3 regions of the Streptomyces sp. NPDC020917 genome follow, and region 1 is predicted to be linked to each of the others. Evidence: riboswitches for the same ligand, from Rfam matches in the RefSeq annotation. Region 1 holds a riboswitch; each other region holds the start of a gene.
The links. A riboswitch is a leader RNA that binds a small molecule or an ion and turns the genes downstream of it on or off. The one in region 1 is predicted to bind cobalamin.
Positions count from the first base shown of each region.

Region 2: another riboswitch for cobalamin. It lies ahead of ACH4TG_RS03610 (cobalamin biosynthesis protein); the one in region 1 lies ahead of ACH4TG_RS06660 (CbtB-domain containing protein).
Region 3: another riboswitch for cobalamin. It lies ahead of metE (5-methyltetrahydropteroyltriglutamate--homocysteine S-methyltransferase); the one in region 1 lies ahead of ACH4TG_RS06660 (CbtB-domain containing protein).

Region 1 is NZ_JBIRRR010000002.1:572,479-579,868, reverse strand. It holds gene ACH4TG_RS06665 (hypothetical protein) at 674-4,135, opposite strand; cobalamin riboswitch at 4,300-4,459, shown strand; gene ACH4TG_RS06660 (CbtB-domain containing protein) at 4,495-4,734, shown strand; gene ACH4TG_RS06655 (CbtA family protein) at 4,759-5,640, shown strand; gene ACH4TG_RS06650 (hypothetical protein) at 5,637-6,512, shown strand; gene ACH4TG_RS06645 (damage-control phosphatase ARMT1 family protein) at 6,581-7,390, opposite strand, start outside.
Region 2 is NZ_JBIRRR010000001.1:848,129-855,518, forward strand. It holds gene ACH4TG_RS03605 (cobyric acid synthase) at 1-710, opposite strand, end outside; gene ACH4TG_RS03610 (cobalamin biosynthesis protein) at 707-1,681, opposite strand; cobalamin riboswitch at 1,856-2,053, opposite strand; gene ACH4TG_RS03615 (hypothetical protein) at 2,177-2,386, opposite strand; gene ACH4TG_RS03620 (anion permease) at 2,418-3,617, opposite strand; gene ACH4TG_RS03625 (NAD(P)/FAD-dependent oxidoreductase) at 3,743-5,134, opposite strand; gene ACH4TG_RS03630 (class II aldolase/adducin family protein) at 5,241-5,903, shown strand; gene ACH4TG_RS03635 (alpha/beta hydrolase) at 6,008-7,123, shown strand; gene ACH4TG_RS03640 (hypothetical protein) at 7,189-7,390, shown strand, end outside.
Region 3 is NZ_JBIRRR010000016.1:143,268-150,657, forward strand. It holds gene ACH4TG_RS29065 (kelch repeat-containing protein) at 1-1,833, shown strand, start outside; gene metE (5-methyltetrahydropteroyltriglutamate--homocysteine S-methyltransferase) at 2,011-4,329, opposite strand; cobalamin riboswitch at 4,490-4,705, opposite strand; gene ACH4TG_RS29075 (response regulator transcription factor) at 4,908-5,591, shown strand; gene ACH4TG_RS29080 (ATP-binding protein) at 5,588-6,952, shown strand; gene ACH4TG_RS29085 (hypothetical protein) at 7,098-7,390, shown strand, end outside.

The DNA.
Region 1 (7,390 bases):
GGAGCATCGCCCCTCCGGGGCGGGAATCCGGGCTGCCCCGGGGGCGCGTTGCCGGGTGCGGACTAGTTGGGGCTGATCGCGCAGTTCCCCGCGCCCCTTGCGGCAACCGGGCTGCCCCCAAGGGTGCTTTGCCGTCGAGCGGTCCACTTCGGCTGGGCGCGGAGTTCCCCGCACTCCTGGAGCATCGCCCCTCCGGGGCGGGAATCCGGGCTGCCCCGGGGGCGCGTTGCCGGGTGCCGCGCCATTGGGGCTGTTCCGCCAGTTCCCCGCGCCCCCATGGGTGACCCCCGTCCCCATTCCTCCCGCAGTCGGGGGCCGGGCTGGGAGGGGACGGTGCGGGAGTGTCCCCGCAGGAACTGTGCATGCGCCCGGGTGAGCCAATGGAGAGGGCCGCACGCACAGTTCCGAGGAGACACTCCCGTGGCGGCCCCGACCCCACCCACCGAAGGTGCACCGCCAGGGGCGCGAGGAACTGCGCGACAAGCCCAAACGATGCCGTTTCGACGGCAAAGCACCCCGCGGGGCAGCCCGGACCCCGAAGGGGCGCGGGGTCCCCCAGCGCTTCGCCTGGGAGGTGCCCCCAGCGCGACAAGCCACGACGGCGCGGCAGGCGGCAGAGCACACCCGGGGGCAGCCCGGAAGCCGGGACCCGGGCCACGTCAGAGGGAAGCGGCTACTCGCGGGCCGTCTCCACCGCGAGAGCCGCGTCGGCTACGTCAGGGACACCGTGGCCGCGGAGAACCCGGAGGCGGGTGCGCCATTCCTGCGGCCAGCCCGTGCGAACACCCAGCACCTGGGTGATGGACACCGCGAACATCCCTCCGGCGTAACTCCCGCTCAACGTAAGGCGTTCGACGGCGGCCAGCAGGACAAGCGGATCGCCGGGCTGCCCGACGCTGCCGAGGCGGCTGCGCAGAGTCCCCGCCGTACGGGCGGCCAGGGCGCGGCGTTCCACGTGCAGAGCCGCCAAGTGGTCCAGCGCGTCCAGGAGATCCGCGGCCGCCGCGTCCAGATCGAGGGCCACGGCCGCCAGATGCGCTCCCTGCGCCACGAAGTCCGGCGTGCCGCAGAGAAGTTCCGCGGCACGCTGAGCCGCCACCCTCCGCGCCGCGGTCCTCCGCATGGTCACGAGGGTCGATAGCCGCGCGACCAGGTGGCCGATCCGCCGCCGGGCGGGCCGATCCCGCTCCGGCCCCGCGTCCACGTCGTGCGCGGAAGCCTCCGCCTCCGCGACGACGAGCCGCGCCAGCGCCTCCAGCAGCGGGCCGTCGCCGTCGACCGCGGCGGTCAGCTCCACCAGGCCGTCCGCGGCGGCCCGCCACGACGACCTGTTGTCCAGATCGACGGTGCTCGCCAGCAGCAGCGGCGCCGCCTCGGGGTACCACGGCGCCCAGTTCGCGAGCGCTCCCGTCGCAGCGTCCGCGGTCTCCTGGTCGGCGCGGCGCGACACCTGGCCCACCAGCCGTGCGTAGCGGGGCCGTTCGGCGACCCTGAGGTCGTACGGCCGGACCCGCAGGACGGCAGTCCGGGTGACCAGAGGGCCGTCGGCGGCGCGTTCCAGCACACGCCAGGCCGCCGGGGCCCGCAGCAGCTGCATGGCGACCGGAACGCAGGCCGCCTGCACGTCGGGATGCTGGCCGGGAAGCGCGAACGCCTCGTCCAGGATCACCGCGGCGGTGCCGACCGGCAGCCGGGACGCGGCCAGCCGCACGAGTTCCTTGCGGCTGGTGACCTTGGCGGCCGGAGCGGCCGTGCCGTCGGCGGCCGGCAGCAGGGCCGTGCGCAGCACCGTCTCCAGTTGGGACGGGACGACGAACTTGGTCACCCGGCCGGCCGCGTACAGCGCGACGCGCGCCCGGTCGTCCGCCGCGTGCGCCAGCAGGAGCGGCAGCACGTCACCGGGACGGTCCGTCCAGGCCAAGGCCCCCAGGGCGGCTTCGGCGAGCACCGTGTCCGTCGACTCGAGGTACCGGCGGACGATGTCGAAGCCGAGTTCAGGGATGGCCGCCGCGTCCCGGAGGTGCCAGGCCCGCGTGTACTTGGGCAGCGAGGCGTCCCCCGCCGCGCGGGCCAACAGCCTTGCGGCGGCGGCCTGCTGGCGCGGCAGCCAGTTGCGGATACCGTCGAGGGGCGGCAGCCACCGCGCTCCCGGGACGAGGAACCGCCCGTACGGCGGCCTGGCGGCGAGGACGGGGTCCAGCAGGTCGGTGCGGCGGTGCGCCAGGACCCGCAGCACGGGTGGGAGCACGGCGGCTGACGGTTCCAGCTCCAGCACGCGCTCGGCCCGTTCGTCCCTTGTCGCCGGGTCGTCGAGCCAGAGGTCGACGGCTTGCCGCACCGTCGCGTCGTTCCCGAACTGGACGGCTTGCCAAAGGAGTTCTTGGAGTTCGGGCATGTGGCGGGCGCGGCGCCCGAGGGCCCGCGCGAGCGCGAAGGTGAGGGAGTGGTCGACCTTGTCGGCACCCGCCTCCAGCCAGGGCCGGAGCGCCTCGAAGACCTGGAACTCCTGTCCCCGGCGCAGCGTGGTGTCCAGCCGGCCGAGGTGGGCGCCTCCGGTGTGCCCGGACAGGCGCGTCAGGGTGGTCAACGCCCATCCCACGAGGGGGCGTTCGCCGCTCACGGCGTGCTCGCGCAGCACGGCGAGGGCCAGCGACGAGAGGGCGTGGCGGGTGCGCGGGGAGCTGTCACGTGCCTCCACGGCGTCGATCGCGATGCGGTCGAGCAGGCTGGTGTCCACACCGGTGAACAGCCGTGGCGGAACCTCGGCGAGGGCCAGCAGCGCGGGTGACCTGACGGGCTCCTGCTCGTTGCGGAGCCGCTGCAGGTCGTCGAGCAGCACGGCGACCGGCGCGGCCTCACCGGACCTGGCCGCGTTCCTGACCAGCATCGGGTATGCCTGTGCGCGGTCATCGGCGGCGGGACGGCGCGTGGCGGCGACGAGGCGCTCGCGTGCCTCGGCGACCGGCAGGTGGGCGACGGCGGCCAGCACGGTGTCCCAGGGCTCGCCGCGTTCCGCGGCCTGCGCGGCCATCCGCCGCGCCTCGGCCTGTGCGCGAGCGCGCGGCAGCGCCTCCAGGACGCTCGCGCTGAGAGCGGTGTGGCCGAGGTCCTGGCCGGCGGTCGCGGCGTCGTAGAAGGACTCGCGGCGGGACGGCGGCAGGGCGCGCAACAGCGCCGCCAGGGCGTCGGGTTGGCGGCTCCATGCCTTCCCGAGCGCGAGGAGCTCCGGCGGCCCGAGCCTGGCGACACGGCCCAACGCGGTACGGGACAGCAGGCCGTGGGAAGGGTGCGCGAGGCGTTCGGGAGCCGTGATCAGTGCGATCGTCCGTCCCGGAGCCGCCCTGAGCAGCGGGCCGAGACATGACCTGACCGACACCGGAAAGCGCTGCGGGCAGTGTCGTTCGAGCAGTTCCAGGACGCGCAACGGGCGTGCCTCGACGGCGGCTTCGAACAGGTCGCCGTTGCGCTGCCACCACGCCGGGCCGGACAGCTCCGGCAGCTCGGCGAGCTGGCGTGCGGCCTCGTCCAGCACCAGGTCGGCGTGGCGGCGGGCGAGGGCGCGCCACCGCACCACCGCGAGGAACAGGTCGGGCAGCAGCCGTTCCACAACGTCGGCCCCGCATCCCGGCAGCAGCCGCGCGGCCTCCTCGTCCCCCCACTGCTCGCGCACGGACACCAGCAACCGCTCGGCCAGCTTGGGGCGTTCGCCGTCGACGACCGCGAGAGCGATGCGGCGGCGCACGGCCTCCGGGGCATCGTCCATCGCCCGCTCCAGCGCGGCGTCGCTGAGCGGCAGGTGGAACGCGGCCTTGAGCGCGTAGCCGCGGACGGTGGCGTCGGGGTCCGCGAGGCGCGCCTCGAGGAAGCCCGCGTCCTGCCCGATGGACGCGGCGACGGCCGCGAGGCGGCGGCCGTACAGGCCGCGCGTCTCCAACTCGTCCAGCACGGGCCGCAGTCCACTCCCGCCGAGGCGGCCGACGCCGCTGCCCTCACCGTCGCCGCCGACGACGCCGTCCTGCGCCCGCTCCCGCGTCCAGACGGCGAGGGCGCGCATGCGGTCGGGGTACGCGAGCGGGTCGAGGGCGGCGAAGAGGGCGTCGACGGCTGCGCGAGGTTCGTGAGGCTCGGTGGACATGCGCGCCATTGTGGCGCCGCCTGCTCCCGCTCTCGTACGGGTTTTCGCCCGCGAGGCCATCCGGCGGCCGCGTCGACGGCCTCGACGAGCCCGTAGCGGCCTGCGGGCCGACCCGGCTGCTCCCACGGACCGGGCCCTGAGGCCGCGTTCACGTGCGGAGGTGGCCGGAGGTCACATTGACGGGGTCTTCCGACCGCCCTTACTGTGCCAATAACTGCGAGGGAGCGAGTAAGCCGGTGCAATTCCGGCACGGTCGCGCCACTGTGTGCCCCCCGGTCACGGCCGGGGGCGAGTCAGACACTCCCCCCTTGCGCCCGCTCCATCGAACTGGGACGCACGATCCCCAAGGAGGGCTCCACATGAGCAGTCTGTCCGCGCCTGCCGCCACCCCCACCCACGACGCCGGCTCCGCCGCGATCCCCGTCGTCGTCCCCAACGTCCGCGCCGCGCTGCTGCTGGTGAGCACCGCGGTGCTCGCGCTCGCCGTCTACTACTTCATCGGTGTCGACCAGGGCGCGGTGTCGGTGTTCGGAAACGACATGCACGTCCACGAGTTCGTGCACGACGCCCGGCACTTCCTCGGTTTCCCCTGCCACTGAGCGGCGGGGACACCAGGACTGACCATGGTCAAGCGCATCCTGGGGCGCGGCCTGCTGGCCGGCGCCCTCGCAGGGCTGCTCGCGTTCGCGTTCGCGCGGATCTTCGCCGAGCCCCAGATCAACAAGGCCATCGCCTACGAGAGCGGCCGTGACGCCGCGCAGGAGGCGCTGGACAAGGCCGCCGGGATCCCACCGGAGATGGCCGACCCCGACCTGTTCTCCCGTACCGTCCAGGCGGACGTCGGCCTCGGCGTCGGCATGATTTTCTTCGGCATGGCCATGGGCGCGCTGTTCGCGGTCGCGTACCTGCTGTGCCTGGGCCGCACCGGGCGCCTGCAGGCCCGGACCCTGTCCGTGCTGGTGGCCGGCGGCGGCCTCCTCGGCTTCTACCTCGTGCCGTTCGTGAAGTACCCGGCGAACCCGCCGGCCATCGGGCACGCGGAGACGATCCAGCAACGCGGCAGCCTGTACCTGGTGATGGTGCTGTGCTCGGTGCTGTTCCTCGCCGGCGCCGTCTGGCTGGGGCAGCGTCTCCAGCCGCGGTTCGGCAACTGGAACGCCACGTTGCTCGGCGCGGCCGCGTACGTCGTCGTGATCGGCGTCGTGATGACGCTGCTGCCGTCGATCGGGCACCTGTCGGACAACGTCCACCTCTACGGCCACCACGCCACCGAGACGCCGCTGCCGCTGACCGACAAGCAGGGGCACCTCGTCTATCCGGGCTTCCCGGCCGACGTGCTGTTCGACTTCCGGCTCTACTCGGTCGCCGCGCAGCTCATCTTGTGGGGGACGATCGGGCTGGTCTTCGCGCCGATGGCGCAGCGCCTACTCCAACCGGCCACCGTACGGCGGCAGAAGCCGGCCTCAGCCGCGTCCGCAGGAGCCGCGGACCCGGTGACGACGTGACCCATGCCGCCGACGGCGGCGCGGACCGGGGCGGCGGCCGCGACGGTGACGCCGCGCTCGACGCCCTCGGACCGTTCTTCACCATCGGCCGCCACGACCCGGCGCATCCGCCCGCCGGTGACTGGCGGTCGGTGACCGACCTCGTCACCGATCCTTCCGTCCTGGACGAACGGGTCGCGTCGGTCCGGGAGTTCCTCGCCGCCGGCGGCGGTCTGGACGTCGCGCGGATCGAGGTGCGGGTGGCCGCGTCGGTGGCCCACCTGGGGATGGCGGCACGGCTCGTCTCCCCGCTGCTGGCAACGGCCGTGCTGCACCGCCGGGTTCCGGCTCTGTCGCTCGACGACCTACGGTGGAAGGCGCAACTCGGGGGCGCCTTCCCGCTGTCACTGCCCCGGGCCGGAGGCGGAACCGGCGAGACCGCGGGCGTCGCGGGCGGAGACGGGGCCGCCGTGGAAGCGGCTTGCGGTGAGGATCCGGGCCGGGAACTCGACGACAACGGCCCCCTCCCCGCATGTCTGACCGCCGTCCTCGTCGACGGCATCGCGGTACCGCTGGCCGGTGCGTTCGGACGGTTCGGGGTGTCGGAGCACATCCTGCGCGGCAACACGTCGTCGGCGCTGGCAGGCGCCGCGCGCATGCTCGCCGGCAGGGGCGCAGGGACCGACGCCCGCGCCCTGCTCGGGGTGCTCCTGCGGCACCCGTATCTGGCCGGCTCCGGCGGGTTCGGGCCGCGGGGCGCCTTCCGTCGCAGCAGTTGCTGCCTGATCTACCGGGCCGCCCCCGACCGCAACGGCTCCCTGTGCGGCGACTGCGCACTCGACCACCGGCCAACTGCGGCCAGGGGCAAACGGGTTCACCGCGGGACGGACTGAGGGCCGCGACGTGGCCCGACAAGCATGTGACGCGGCCCGACAAGCATGCGGAGCCGCGAACCGCCTCCTCACGGCCGGAACTGCACCACCGCGTACGTCCCGCTGGTCCGCCATTCCTCGCCGCTCCCCTCGAGTTCGGCGAGCGTCGCCGGGTCCAGCCCGGCGGCCACGTCCGACTTCAGGGTGCGCAGCGCCAGCAGCGGGCTCGGGAAGTACGAGGTGAGGTCGGCGAACGGCGTGGTGGCCGGCCACAGGCGATCACCCACCAGGCGGCGGTAGTTGAGGTCGCCCTTGGAGATCGTCACGGTGGCCTGGGCGAGGTCGGCCCGCAGGTCCTCCGGCATGTCCGCGTAGGGCAGCGGTGCGCACGAGAAGGGATGGGCGCGGACCATCAGCCGGCCGCCGGTGAGGGCGTCCCGCAGACGGCCGCCGATCGTGCCGGCCGCGCCCGGGGCCTGCGCGATGCGGCGCACGCACTCCACGACGTCCGCGGTCGTCGCGTCGGACACGTAGTAGGGGTACGGCTTGACGTGGAGGACGACGGCGGCCGCACGGCCGGTGTGCAGCAGGCGGTCGACGAGCAGCAGGTCGGGGATCAGTTCGCGGCCGGCGTTGTCGGCGAGCACGTACACCGCGCCGGGCGGGGACGAGGCCAGCTTCCGCCACAGCAACGCGCCGTCGTCCGCGATGAGATGCTCGCCCTTGCCGTCGAGGTCTCCGGAGGAGATCTGGAAGCCCAGGTCGGCCTTGTTGCCCCACAGGGCACCGTTGAGCATCGCCTGGTCCTGCTGTTCCGCGGGCAGTTCGGCCACCCGGTCGAGAGCGGCGAGCTCCTCCGTGACGGCGAGGCTGTCCAACTCCGCCCGCTTGAACGGTGC
Region 2 (7,390 bases), on a different contig from region 1:
GGCAGCACGCCCAGCGCCGGGCGCCCGGTGAGCTTCCGCAGCATGTCCAGGCCGGGCTGCAGCAGCGTCACGTCGCCGCGGAACTTGTTGACCAGGTAGCCGCAGACCAGTGCCTGGTCCTGCGGCGAGAGCAGCGCGGTGGTGCCGAAGAACGACGCGAAGACCCCGCCGCGGTCGATGTCGCCGACCACCAGCGTGGGCAGCGAAGCCCGGCGGGCCAGCGCCATGTTGACGATGTCGGTGCGCCGCAGGTTGATCTCCGCGGGGCTTCCCGCGCCCTCGCAGATCACCGCGTCGTGGGTGCGTCCCAGCTCCTCCAGGCAGCCGGCCACGGTGTCCAGCAGCTCGGCCTGGCGGCCGCCGTGGTAGCCGCGGGCGCTCAACTCGCCCACCGCGCGGCCCATCACGATCACCTGGCTGCTGCGGTCACCGCCCGGTTTGAGCAGCACCGGGTTCATCAGCGCCGACGGCTCGACCCGGGCCGCCTGCGCCTGCATCGCCTGGGCGCGGCCGATCTCCGCGCCGTCGCGGGTGACGAAGGAGTTCAGCGACATGTTCTGGCCCTTGAACGGGGCGACCCGCACGCCCTGCCGGACCAGCCACCGGCAGATCCCGGCGGTGACCACGCTCTTGCCGGCGTCGGAGTGCGTCCCCGCGACGAGCAGGCCCTTCACCCGCCGCGTGCCGGCCGTGCCCCGGGCCGCGTTCACCGCGCCCCCTTCGCCGGGCCGCCCGCGCCCGCGCGGCGGCGCGCGGCGGACAGCAGCAGCGACGCGCCGAGCGCCAGCCCGCCCACCCGCCGCGACAGCCTTATCGCGCGCGGGATGTCGGCGGGCCCGGGCGCGGGGAATTCCGCGCCCAGCACCGGCCGGTGCTCGACCCGCCCGCCGTAGGCGAGCGTGCCGCCCAGGCGCAGGCGCAGCGCGCCGGCGAACGCGGCTTCCACGGGACCGGCGTTGGGGCTCGGGTGGGACCGGGCGTCGCGGCGCCAGGTGCGCAGCGCGGCGCGCGGGTGCGGCCCGGCCAGCGCGGCCAGTGCCGCGGTCAGCCGGGCACCCGGATACCCCGCGGCGTCGTCCAGCCGGGCCGACGCCCAGCCGAACCGCAGGTAGCGCGGGGAGCGGTGGCCCACCATCGCGTCCAGGGTGTTGACGGCCCGGAAGCCGGCCAGCCCCGGCACCCCGAGCAGGCCGCCCCACACCAGCGCGCCCACCACGGCGTCCGAGGTGTTCTCGGCGACCGACTCCACCACCGCCCGCGCGATGCCGTCCGCGTCGAGGTGCTGCGGGTCGCGGCCGCACAGGTGCGGCAGCCGGGCGCGGGCGGCGGCCAGGTCGCCCGCCCGCAGCGCCTCGCCGATCGCCGTCGCCTCGCGGGCCAGCGAAGTGCCGCCCAGCACCGACCAGGTGGCGGCCGCGGTCAGCGCGACGGACAGCGCGGGGGAGGAGCGCACGGCCCGCCGGGCGAGCACCGCGGCACCCACCGCACCGCCGGCGCACAGCGCCGCATGGACCGTCCCGCTCAGCCGGTCGTCACGCCACAGCCGGCGTTCCAGTGACCCCGCGGCGCGCCCGAACCCCGCGACCGGATGGCCGCGACGCGGGTCGCCGATGGCGAGGTCGCAGAGGAAGCCGAGCGCGGCGCCGTACGCGTAGCCGTCTCCGGCACGTGTGGCTCGCATCGGCTCAGCCCGCCGTCACGCTCCGGCGGGGCGGGGCCTGGGGTGGACGGGGGGCCGGGGGCGGGACTGCGCTGGGGGCGGTGGGCAGGGCCGAACACGGCGGTGTGCCGGGGGTGTTCGCGCCCACTCGGGTGCCGGGCATGGCAGAGGTCCTCACTCAGGGTCCGCGCCCTGGTTCGACGTGACCGGCGGTGAGAGTCTCCTGGCTCCCGGATCAACGCACTCCCGGTCTTCCAGCCGGATGACCGGCCGTGACGTACGGGTTGGGAGTGCACTCCCCGGTGACAGTGGCGGGACCGCGCCGGATTCGCACCGGACTTCCTCTCCTGCCGCCGTATGGCTTCCGGCAGTTCACCACGTGCGCGATACCGGGTCAACTCCGCGTTGACCTGCGGGGATGGAGTGTGGCGAGGTCCACACCCCCGGCGCGCCCCCCGGCGAGCCCCGGCGGGGACGGTCGCCGTGGCCGTCACGTGCGGACGGCCACGGCGCAGGTCACTTCTGGACGATCAGTGTGATGCCCCATGCGACGGCCGCCGCGCAGGCGGCGAAGCACAGGTAGGCGCCGGTGCGGCTGAGCGCGGCCGTGCCGCCCCCGCGCCGGGTGAGCCCGACGATGCCGAGGGTGAAGACGCCGACCAGGCCGACGGTGGACAGCAGGGTGACGGCGAAGACCGAGAGCAGGGCGTGCCAGTCGATGGTCATGGGATGTCCTTCGCGGGGTGTGCTCGGGGCTTCAGGCGGCCGTGCCGGTGGCGGAGGCCGGCGGCGGCGGGGTGACCGCGGCGATCGCGGCGGTCACCGCACCCTGGGGCTCGCCGGCCGCGGACGGCTGCGGGTCGTTGACGTTGGCGTGGGTGATCGGCTTGCGGCGCGCGGCGGTGCGGATCGCGGCGCAGGCGGCGAGCGCGATCACCGCGACCGCGGCGACGCCCCAGCTGCCCTGCTCGGCCAGCAGCGCGGCGCCGGCCGCGACCAGGCCGGCCGCCGGCAGGGTCAGCACCCAGGCGGCGACCATCCGGCCGGCGGTGCTCCAGCGCACCACCGCGCCGCTGCGGCCCATGCCCGCGCCCATCACGGCACCGGAGCAGACCTGCGTGGTGGACAGCGCGAAGCCCAGGTGGGAGGAGGCGAGGATGGTGGCCGCCGCGCCGGTCTGCGCGGCGAAGCCCTGCTGCGGCTGGATGTCGGTCAGCCCGCGGCCCATGGTGCGGATGATCCGCCAGCCGCCGAGGTAGGTGCCCAGCGCCATCGCGGCGCCGGCGCAGACGATGACCCACAGCGGCGGGTCGGAGTTCGGCGCGAGGGCGTTGCCGGTGATCAGGGTGAGGGTGATCACACCCATCGTCTTCTGCCCGTCGCTGGTGCCGTGGGCGAGCGAGACCAGGCCCGCGGAGGCGATCTGGCCGGCCCGGTAGCCGCGCGACGTGGCCTCCGGGTCGGCGCCGCGGCCCAGCCGGTAGGTGACCCGGGTGGCGAGCGTGGACGCCAGGCCGGCCACGAACGGGGCGGCCGCGGCGGGGATCAGGACCTTCATCACCACGGCCTCGCCGTGGATGCCGTGGGTGCCGGCCGCGACCAGCACCGCGCCGATCAGGCCGCCGAACAGCGCGTGCGAGGAACTGGAGGGCAGCCCGGCGAGCCAGGTGATCAGGTTCCACAGGATGGCGCCGACCAGGCCGGCGAAGATCACTTCGGGCTTGATGCCGGCGGACTCGTCGATGATGCCGCCGGAGATGGTCTTGGCGACGGCCACCGACAGGAAGGCGCCGACGAGGTTGAGTACGGCGGACATGGCCACCGCCGTCTTGGGCTTGAGCGCGCCGGTCGAGATGGTGGTGGCCATCGCGTTGGCGGTGTCGTGGAAACCGTTCGTGAAGTCGAACACGAGCGCGGTCGCGATCACGATTCCGATCAGGAGCGTGATGTGTTCCATGGCCCCAGGTATTCGTTCGAGCGGGCAGTGGCGAGCCGACCGTACGAAGTGATGGTGAACGGAAGGTGAACTGGGAGCGGACTCGCGGTGCCATCGTTAAATCCGCGTGAATCCCCTTCGAATCGTCAGTGTCTCCCGGACAACCGGTCGGCGTAGCGGGCCACCACGTCGGTGCGGGCGCTGCGCCCGGCCCGCTCCCGCCCGTCGGCCGCCCGGTACGCCGCGTACATGCCGTGCACCCCCGCCCAGCGCAGCGGTTCCGGCTCCCATCGCCGCACCCGGTGGCCCACCCACGGCAGCTCCGTCAGCTCCGTCCGCTGCCCCTGCCCGGAGTCCAGTCGCACCAGGTCGCGCAGGGTGCGCGCCGCCAGGTTGGAGGTGGCCACGCCGCTGCCGACGTAGCCGCCGGCCCAGCCCAGGCCCGTGCTGCGGTCCAGCTGGACGGTCGCGCACCAGTCCCGCGGCACTCCCAGCACCCCCGACCACGCGTGGTCGATCGCCACCCCGGCGGTCGCCGGGAAGAAGCGGACCAGGATCTCCCGCAGCGCAGCCACGGTCGCCGGCGAGGTCCGCCCGTCGTTGTCGGTCCGGGAGCCGAAGCGGTACGGCGCGCCGCGCCCGCCCAGCGCGATCCGGCCGTCCGCGGTGCGCTGCGCGTACATGTAGGCGTGCGCCATGTCGCCGAGGGTCTCCGCGCCGTCCCAGCCGATCGTCGCCCACACCTCGGGCGGCAGCGGCTCGGTGGCGATCATCGAGGAGTTCATCGGCAGCCAGGTCCGCCGCTGCCCCCTCAGGGACGCGGTGAACCCCTCCGTGCAGCGCAGCACGTACGGGGCCCGGACGGTGCCGTACGGCGTCACCGCGTGCTTCGGCCGGATCTCGGTCACCGGGGTCGACTCGTGCACGGTGACCCCCAGCCGCTCGACGGCCGCCGCCAGGCCCTGCACCAGCTTGGCCGGATGCACCCGCGCGCCGTGCGGGGTCCAGGTGCCGCCGACCGTGCCCGCCACCCGCACCCGCCGCGCCGACTCGGCCGCGCCCAGCAGCACCCGGTCGGTCTCGCCGAACGCCAGCTCCGCTTCGTGGTACGCCTTCAGCCGGGCCAACTGGGCCGGGGTGTACGCCACTTCGAGCACGCCGCCCTGGTGGATGTCGGCGTCGATGCCCTCCTGCCCGGCGACCGCGACCACCTCGGCGACGGTGGCGTTCATCGCCCGCTGGAGCGCCACCGCCGCGTCGCGGCCGTGCAGCCTGGCGTACCGGTCGCGCCCGGCGATGCCGTTGTAGAGCCAGCCGCCGTTGCGCCCGGACGCGCCGTAGCCGCAGAACCGCGACTCCAGCACGGTGATCCGCAGGAACGGGGCCGCCCGCTTCAGGTAGTACGCGGTCCACAGCCCGGTGTAGCCGCCGCCGACGATCACCACGTCGGCGTCGGTGTCGCCGGGCAGCGGCTCGCGGGGCTCCGGGATGCCGGTGCCCGCGTACCAGAACGAGATCCCGCCGTTGACGGTGGTCATAATGCCCCTGCAATCCGTGTGCGCCGTGGTCGGTGTGCGGGACGCTAACCCGCCCCCGACCGGCACGGCAACGTACAACGTGTAAGCACCCAGCAAAGGACTCGACGTGCGTGACGCAGTGCAGAACGCCTGGTCGGAAGTGGTGGCCACGGCGCGCAGGACGGTGGCGGACGGCCTCGTCGTGGGCACCTCCGGCAACGTCTCGGCGCGGGTGGGGGACCTGGTCCTCGTCACACCCACCGGAGTGCCCTACGACCGGCTCGGCGAGGACGACGCCGTCGCGGTCGACCTGGCGAGCGGGGAGCAGGTCCGCGGCACTCTGCGGCCCACCAGCGAACTGCCCACCCATCTGGCGGTCTACCGCGCCACCCCGGCGCGCGCGATCGTCCACACCCACGCGCCGCACGCGACCGCGGCCTCGTCACTGGTGAGCAAGCTGCCCAACATCCACTACATGGCCGCGGCCCTCGGCGGCCAGATCCTCTGCGCCGGGTACGAGCTGTACGGCAGCGAGGAACTGGCCCGCGAGGTCCTCAAGGCGCTGCGCGACGGCCGTACCGCCTGCCTGATGCGCAACCACGGCACCCTCGCCCACGGCGACACCCTCGACGAGGCGTACGACCGCACCCAGCAGCTGGAGTGGATGTGCCGGGTCTGGCTGCTCGCCAGGTCCGTCACCGACGCCGCGCCGCACACCCTCTCCCGCGGGGACATGAGCCGGGTCGCGGAGAAGTACAAGGGCTACGGGCAGTACGTCCCGCCGGCCTGACCGCGGCCGCCGGGGCCGTCCGGCGGCCCTGCCGGCGGCCCCGGATCACCCGGCCGCGCCCGGTCCCGTGGCACGCACCGGGCAGGCCGCCCACACTGGTGCTGATGCGCCTTCGAAACCGGATGGTCCTCGCGGCCACCGCAGCGGTGGGTGCCGGAACGGCCGTACTGGCGGCCGGCCGGTACGGGTCCGCGTTCGCCCTGAAGCCCTCGGTCGCCGGGCCGGCCCCCGAGGGCCTGATCACCGTGCACGCCGTCGAGGACGGCCGGGTGGTGCTCACCCGCACCACCGCCTCGGCCCGCCCCGGCGTCTACGGACTGGCCGGCCACAGCCTGCACGCCACCGTCGGACCGGTCGCCGCCCAGGACGACTACTCCGTCACCCGCAGGCTGCTCGGCGTCGACCGGGGCACCCTCGGCCCCGGCGCCTTCGTGCGGATGACCCCGCAGGCGTACGAGGGAGACCCGCGCGGCGCCCGCGGACTGGACTACGCCGACGTGGAGATCGCCGGCGAGCTGGGCCCGATGCCGGCCTGGTTCCTGCCCGGCGTCCGCCGCACCTGGGTGATCTGCGTACACGGCGTCGGCGCCACCCGCGCGCAGACCCTGACGGTGCTGCCCGCCCTGCACCGCTTCCGCTTCCCCGTGCTGGTGCCGTCCTACCGCAACGACCCCGACGCGCCCCCGTCCCCGGACGGCATCGGGCACCTCGGCGACACGGAATGGAGCGACCTGGACGCCGCGATGCGCCACGCCGTCGCCGAGGGCGCCCAGCGGCTGGTGCTCTACGGCTGGTCCACCGGCGCGACCATGGCGCTGCGGGTGCTGTCGCAGTCCTCGGTGCGCGGCAGCATCGCCGGCCTGGTCCTGGACTCCCCGGTGCTGGACTGGCGGTCCACCGTGCGCGCCGCGGTCCGCACCCGCGGGCTGCCCGCCCTGCTGACCCCGCTGGCCGAGCGCGCCACCGAGGGCAGGACCGGGCTGCACGCCGCCCGCCACACCGAGGCCCTGGAACCCGACCGGCTCACCGTGCCCACGCTGATCGCGCACGGCCCCGACGACCACTTCGCCCCCTACGCCGCCTCGCGTCGGCTGGCCGAGCGCCGGCCGGACCTCGTCACCCTGCACACCGTGCCGGGAGCCCCGCACACGGCCATGTGGAACGCCGACCCGGCCGACTACGAGGAGACCCTGCGGCGCTTCTTGACCCCGCTCATGTGAGCGCCCACCCCTGTGCCAGGAGCCTCCGTTTGGGATTCTGGGCGCTCAGCGGAGAGACTGATGCGGTGACGTCCCGTAGCCCGCGAGACACGCCGCTCCGCCTTGTCCCCCGCCGGCCGCTGACCGCGGCCCGCAGGGCCGCCACGACGCGCAGGTCGCGACCTCCGCGCCCCCCTGAGGGCACGCCCTCGGTGCCCGAACTCGCCCACCTGGCACGGACCGAACTCGCCCTCGCCGCACGGCTCGCCCGCTGGGCCGGCGGCGGCC
Region 3 (7,390 bases), on a different contig from region 1:
GCCTACGTCGAGGTCAGCGTCGACGGCGGCCAGTCCTGGAGCTCCGTCTGGCACATGTCCCGCACGATCGCCACCGGCCCCGAGGTCGTCGCGCTCCCGCAGGCCGCCGGCAAGAGCGACGTGCGGATCCGGTTCCGCTACGACGCGGTCCACTCCTGGTTCTGGAAGGTCGACGACGTCTTCGTCGGCGACCGCTCCTGCGACGCCACCGCCGGCGGTCTCGTGACCGGTACCGTCACCGACGGCAACACCGGCACGGCGCTTTCCGGCGCGACCGTGAGCGTCGCCGGCACCCCGGCGGCCACCACGGCCGGCGGCGGCTACGAGCTGTTCGCGCCCGCCTCGGCGGCCGACGGCTCCGGCCGCACCACGCTGGGCGTCACCGACGGCGCCTACACCGCCGCGACCGCGACGACCGCCGTCGCCCGCGACGGGGTCACGGTCAAGGACTGGCGGCTGGGCGCCGGCCGGATCAGCGTCTCCGGCGGCCCGTTGCAGGTGACCCAGCAGCCCGGCCGGTCCACGACCAGGACGGTGACGCTGCGCAACACCGGCACCGCCCCCGTCCACGTCGTCCTCGACGGGCAGGACGGCTCGTTCACGCCCGACTCGCACCCCGGCGCCTCGGGGACGGCCGGCAGCGGCGCCCCGGTCCGGCACTCCGGCGGCGACTTCACCCGCGGCTCGCTGGTCGCCGGCAGGACCCAGGGTGCCGCGGCGGCCGCGGGCTCGACCGCTACGGCCGGCGCCAGCACCGTGCCGGGCGGCACGGCGTGGACGACCGCCGACGCCCTGCCGGGACCGGTGATGGACAGCGGCTCGGTCACGCTCGACGGCAAGGTGTACTCCTTCGGCGGCACCGACGGCGGCAGCCTGCTGTTCCAGGCCCTGGTCCACGACCCGGCCGCCGGCGGCTGGCAGCGGCTGGCGAACATGCCGCAGGGGCTGGAGAAGCCGGGCGTGGAGGCGGTCGACGGCCGGATCTACGTCGTCGGCGGCTGGGACGGCACCGGCAGCGCCTCGGCCGCGGTCCACCGCTACGACCCGCAGCACGACACGTGGTCCTCGGTCGCGCCGCTCCCGTCGGGGGTCGTCGCCGGCGGCACGGCGGTGCTCGGCGGCCGGCTGTACGTGGTCGCCGGCTGCGGCGGCAACTGCGTCCCGGCGTCGCAGGCGACCTACGTCTACGACCCGCGGGCCGACACGTGGAGCCGCGTAGCGGACTACCCGGTCACCGACGCGTGGCTGGCCTGCGCGGGCATCGGCGGCCAGGTCGTCTGCGCGGGCGGCACCGATCCGGTCAGCGGCGCGGAGTCGGTGGCGACCTACGCCTTCGACCCGGTCGCGGGTACTTGGACCGCGCGGGCCGACCTGCCCTACCCGAACTGGGCGATGGCCGCCGCCTCCTCCGGCGGGCGGCTGCAGGTGGTCGGCGGTGTGACCGACGGCCAACTGACCAACCAGGCCGAGGAGTACGACCCGGCCACCGACTCCTGGTCGGTCCTCCCGGCGGCGAACACGCTGGCGTACCGCGGCAGCGGCGCTTGCGGGCTGTACGTCGTCGGTGGCGCGGACGGCGCGAACGCGCCGCTCACCGGCGTCGAGCAGCTGCCCGGATACGGCGACTGCGGAAGTTCGGGCGCCGCTGCCTGGCTGTCGGCCCCGCACGGCGTCACGGTCGCCCCGGGCGCCGCGGTGACGGTGCGGGTCACGTTCGACGCGGCCCGGGCCGACCAGGCCGGCACCTACACGAGCGGGCTGACCGTGGGCACGGACTCGCCGTACGCCGTGCCGGCGCTCGCCGCGACGATGAGGGTGGTCGCCGCCGGCTGACCGCCGCCGGCCGGTCCTCGGGACCGGCCGGCCCGGCACCGCTGGAGGGGCTCCCGGGACACTGCGCCCGGGAGCCCCTCCGGCTCTCCGCGCCTGCGCGGCCGTGCGGTGTGCACGACGGGGCGGCGCACCCACGGGGCCGGGAGGGGCGGCGCGGCGTCCCTCCCGGCCGGCGGGTCAGGACGGGGGCAGCTCGGCGCGGACCGTGCGGGCCGCGGCCACCAGGTTCTCCAGGGAGGCGCGGGTCTCCGCCCAGCCCCGGGTCTTCAGGCCGCAGTCCGGGTTGACCCACAGCCGCTCGGCGGGGATGGCCTCGAGTCCCTTGCGCAGCAGGTCCGCCGCCTCACCGGCGCCGGGCACCCGGGGCGAGTGGATGTCGTAGACCCCGGGCCCGGCCTCCCGCGGGTAGCCGTGCGCGGCGAGCTCACCGGCCACCTGCATGTGGGAGCGTGCCGCCTCCAGGCTGATGACGTCGGCGTCCAGGTCGTCGATGGCTTCCACGATGTCGCCGAACTCGGCGTAGCACATGTGGGTGTGGACCTGCGTCTCCGGACGGACCCCGGACGTGGCGAGCCGGAACGCCTCGGTGGCCCACGCCAGGTACGCCGGCCGGTCGGCGGCCCGCAGCGGCAGCGTCTCGCGCAGCGCCGGCTCGTCCACCTGGATCACCGAGGTCCCGGCCGCCTCCAGGTCGGCCACCTCATCGCGCAGCGCCAGCGCGACCTGCCGCGCGGTGTCGCCGAGCGGCTGGTCGTCGCGGACGAAGGACCAGGCCAGCATGGTGACCGGGCCGGTGAGCATGCCCTTGACCGGGCGGCCGGTGAGGGACTGCGCGTAGGAGGTCCAGCGCACGGTCATCGGGCCGGGCCGCGCGACGTCGCCGGCCAGGATCGGCGGGCGCACGTACCGGGTGCCGTACGACTGGACCCAGCCGTGCCGGGTCGCGAGGTAGCCGGTGAGCTGCTCGGCGAAGTACTGGACCATGTCGTTGCGTTCGGGCTCGCCGTGCACGAGCACGTCGAGGCCGGTCCTCTCCTGGAAGGAGATCACGTCCTGGATCTCCTTCCTGATGCGCTCCTCGTAGCCCGCGGTGTCGATCCGGCGGGCCCGCAGATCGGCGCGGGCGGCGCGCAGTTCGGCGGTCTGCGGGAAGGAGCCGATGGTGGTGGTGGGCAGCGCCGGCAGGCCCAGCCGCTCCCGCTGGGCCGCGGCCCGCCGCTCGTACGGCTGCGGGCGGCGCGTCTCGGCCCCGGTGACGGCCTCGGCGCGGGCCCGCACGGCCGGGTCGCGGGTCAGGGGGGAGGTGGCGCGGGCGGACAGTGCGGCCCGGTTGGCGGCCAGTTCGGCGGCGATGGCGTCGGTGCCCTGGGCCAGGCCCCTTTCGAGCGTGGTGATCTCGGCGGTCTTCTGCCGGGCGAAGGACAGCCAGCGCAGGATCTGCGGGTCGATGTCGCGTTCGGCCGCCGCGTCCAGCGGCACGTGCAGCAGCGAGCAGGAGGCGGCGACGTCGACGCGGTCGGCCAGCCCGAGCAGCGTGCCCAGGGTGGACAGCGCCTTCTCCAGGTCCGCGACCCAGATGTTGCGCCCGTTCACCACCCCGGCGACCAGCCGCTTGCCGGGCAGCCCGCCGGCCGCGGCGAGCGCGTCGAGGTTGCCGGCCGCGGACCCGGTGAAGTCCAGGGCCAGTCCCTCGACCGGTGCCGCGGCCAGGAGCGGCAGGGCGTCGCCCAGCCGGTCGAAGTACGAGGCGACCAGCAGCTTCGGACGGTCGGTCAGCGTGCCCAGCACCTGGTAGGCCCGTTCCGCGGCGGCGAGTTCGGCGGGCGTGCGGTCCTGGACCAGGGCGGGCTCGTCGAGTTGCACCCACGGCGCCCCGGCGGCCCGCAGGTCGGCGAGCACGTCGGCGTAGACCGGCAGCAGGCGGTCCAGCAGGGTCAGCGGCTCGAAGCCGGCCGGCGCGCCCGGCGCCGGCTTGGACAGGAGCAGGTAGGTGACGGGGCCGACGAGGACCGGCCGGGGGTCGAGTCCCAGCGCCAGCGCCTCGCGGACCTCGCCCGCCTGCTTGGCCGGGTCCGCGGAGAAGACCGTGTCAGGCCCCAACTCGGGCACCAGGTAGTGGTAGTTGGTGTCGAACCACTTGGTCATCTCCAGCGGCGGCACGTCCTGCGTGCCGCGGGCCATGGCGAAGTAGCCGTCGAGCGGGTCGGCGGCGACCGCGTCGCGGTGGCGGTCGGGGATCGCGCCGACCATCACGGTGGTGTCCAGCACGTGGTCGTAGTACGAGAAGTCGCCGGTCGGCACCTCCTGGATGCCGGCCTCGGCGAGCCGGCGCCAGGTGGCCCGGCGCAGTTCGGCGGCGGTCGAGCGCAGGGCGTCCGCGCTGACGCGGCCCTTCCAGTAGCCCTCGATCGCCTTCTTCAGCTCCCGCCGGGGGCCCTGGCGGGGGTAGCCGTACACGGTGGCCCGTGCTGCCGCGGCTGCGGGCTTGGTCGTCACGGAGATCTCCTTCGCGAGATGGATCCCTGAGGTCCCGATGGCGGGACGAGAGCGCGAAGGGATGGCGGCACGAGCGATGCGGGCGTGCGCGCCACGCCGGACTGCTGGTGCTTCGTACGCCGACCCGCCCTCGAGGTCACCGGGACTCCGCGGGCGCACCGGGCGCACACGGGCAGGTGGCAGGTCTTCGGACTCGCGGGCACGTCCTCGTCGAGGACACCTACTGGCCGTCGCTTCCCGGGCCATTGCGGCCCAGTGCGTATGACGGCGGTCGTTCCCGCTCACCGCTGCGGGGCAGTCCCGGATTCCCACCGGGTTCCCTCTTGCGACACACCCGCCTGGCCGGCGGGCGTGAACCAGCTGCCCTTCCAGCCTAGGACCGCGCCCCCGCCGCCGTCCGGCGACGTCCACGATCCGGGACGGTGACGCCCCTCACCCGGTGAGGCCGCGGGCACGGCCGGCGGCGGTTCGGGCGCGCGTGCCCCGCCGTCGTGGCGCGGCGCGCGCCGCCGCCCGGGGCACGGCTCGCCCCGGGCGGAATCCGCAGTTCGCAGCGGTCGCAGACCTACGATGGGGGGATGCGGGTGCTTGTCGTCGAGGACGACCCGGGAATCGCCGATCTGATGGTCCGTGGCCTGGAGCGGGCCGGGTACGACACCGCCGCGGCGGCCTCGGGTCAGCAGGCGCTCCTGGCGTCGCCCGACCCCGATGTGGTGCTGCTGGACCTGGGACTGCCCGACATGGACGGCGTCGAGGTGTGCCGGACGCTGCGCGGCCGGTCCGACATGGCGATCATCGTGGTGACCGCGCGCGGCGAGGAGGGCGACCGGGTGGCCGCGCTGGACGAGGGCGCCGACGACTACCTGGTCAAGCCGTTCGGCCTGGCCGAGCTGCTGGCCAGGATCCGCGCGGTGCTGCGGCGGGTGCGGCCGGCCGAGCCCGAGGTGCTGCACCACGGCGACCTCACCGTGGACCTGCGGACCCGCACGGTGACCGTCGGCGGGCGCGAGGTGGCGCTGACCCCGAAGGAGTTCGACATCCTCGAGGCGCTCGCCGTGGACCCGGGCCGGGTGGTGACGCGGCAGGAGATCCTGGAACGGGCCTGGGACACCCACTGGTACGGGCCGACGAAAGTGCTGGACGTGCACGTGGCGGGCCTGCGCCGGAAACTGCGCAGGCCCGGTCTGGTGGAGACGGTGTACGGCAGGGGGTTCCGGCTCGGCACCCCGGACCCGCGGGCCGATCCCCCCGACGTGCCATGACCCGGCGCATCGCCCTTGCGGTCATGTCCCTGGTCACCGTGCTGCTGGTGCTCACCGTCGTGCCCCTGGGGCTGTCGCTCGCCGACCGCGAGCGCGCGTCCTTCCGCCAGAGCACCGAGGACGCCGATCGCGCGCTGGCCGCCGCCGCCGAGGAGCACCTGTCCGACCACGGCAGCGCGGCGTCGCTGCGGCGCATGCTGGTCCGGGGCACCGAGCCGGGCGCCTGCGCCGCCGTCTTCGACGCGGCCGGGCGCGAGGTGGCGTCCACGCCGTGCCCGCAGCAGAGCGCCGCTCAGTTCGCGGAGACCCGCGAGCAGTGGGCGGCCATGGCCCGCAGCGTGCTCGCCCACGCGGGGACGGTCACCCGCACGCAGGACGACCGGCTGGCCGTCGCGGTGCCGGTCGGCGAGACGTCCTCGCCGGTGGGCGTCTCGGTGCTGTCCCGGTCGGCCGATCCCACGAACGACCGGATCGCGGAGATGTGGGCGCGGCTGGCCGGCATCGGCGTCGGCGGCCTGGTCGCCGGGGCCCTGCTGGCCGTCGTCCTGGCGCGGTGGGTCGGCCGGCCGCTGCGGTCCGTGGACAGCGCGGCGCGCGAGCTGGGCGAGGGCAGGCTGGACGTCCGTGCGGACGGCGGGCAGGGCCCGGTCGAGGTGCGCAGGCTCGCGTCCACCTTCAACACCATGGCGGCCCGTATGGAGACCCTGATCCACGGGCATCGCGCGGTGATCGCCGACGTCTCGCACCAGCTGAGGACACCGCTCACCGCGCTGCGGCTCCGGCTCGACATGCTCGCCACCGAGACCCCCGGCGACGAGCTGACGGCCACCGAGCTCGCCGCCGCGCAGCAGGAGATCACCCGGCTCTCGCGCCTGGTCGACGGGCTGCTGGCGGTGGCCCGCGCGGAGAACGCCGTGCCGCGGCCGGTCGCCGTGCGGGTGGACGAGGTGGTCGAGGACCGGCTCGCGGCCTGGACCCCGGTGGCGCAGGAGCGGCAGGTCCGGCTCACGGCCCGCTGCCGTCCCGGGCTGACCGCCCGGCTCGGCGCCGGCGATCTGGAGCAGGTGCTCGACAACCTGCTGGCCAACGCCCTGGACGCGGTCGGGGAAGGCGCGACGGTGCGTGTCGAGGGCCGGGCCCGGCAGGGCCGGGTGCTCCTCACCGTCGCCGACGACGGGCCGGGGATGAGCGCCGCGGCACAGGAGACGGCGTTCCACCGCTTCAGCAGTCCCCAGGCGTCGGGGACCGGGCTGGGGCTGGCCATCGTGCACCGGCTGCTCACCGCGAACGGGGGGTCGGTGCGGCTCGAGGACACCCCGGGCGGAGGTGTGACCGTCGTCATGGAACTCCCGCTCGCATAACGTCCGACGTGGGATTTCGGACGATTTGCCGAGTTCGGTGGGAGTGGCCTTAACCAGTTCTGAGGACTCCCTGAACAGGTTCCCGACGACGCGGACGGCAGGCTGGTGGGCATACCCCGTCGTCCGCCGTGAGGAGATCCGCACCATGCGCCACCGTCGCCACCGCTCCCCGCTCCCCCAGGGCAACGCCGACCTGTCGGTCGAGGAGGCGGCGCGCCGGCGGGACCGCGGACGGATCCGGGTCCGGACGACGACGATGTGGGCCGTGGCGGCGGCCGTCGTGGGTACCGCGGCGCTCGGCGCGGGGTACGCGCAGGCGATCCCCGGCGGCTCCGGGACGCATCCCTCCCCCGCGCAGACGCCGGCCGGCACGCCGTCCGGCGGCACCGCCACCACGCCCGCGGCCACTCCGTCCGGCGGCGCGGGTTCCGCTCCGGC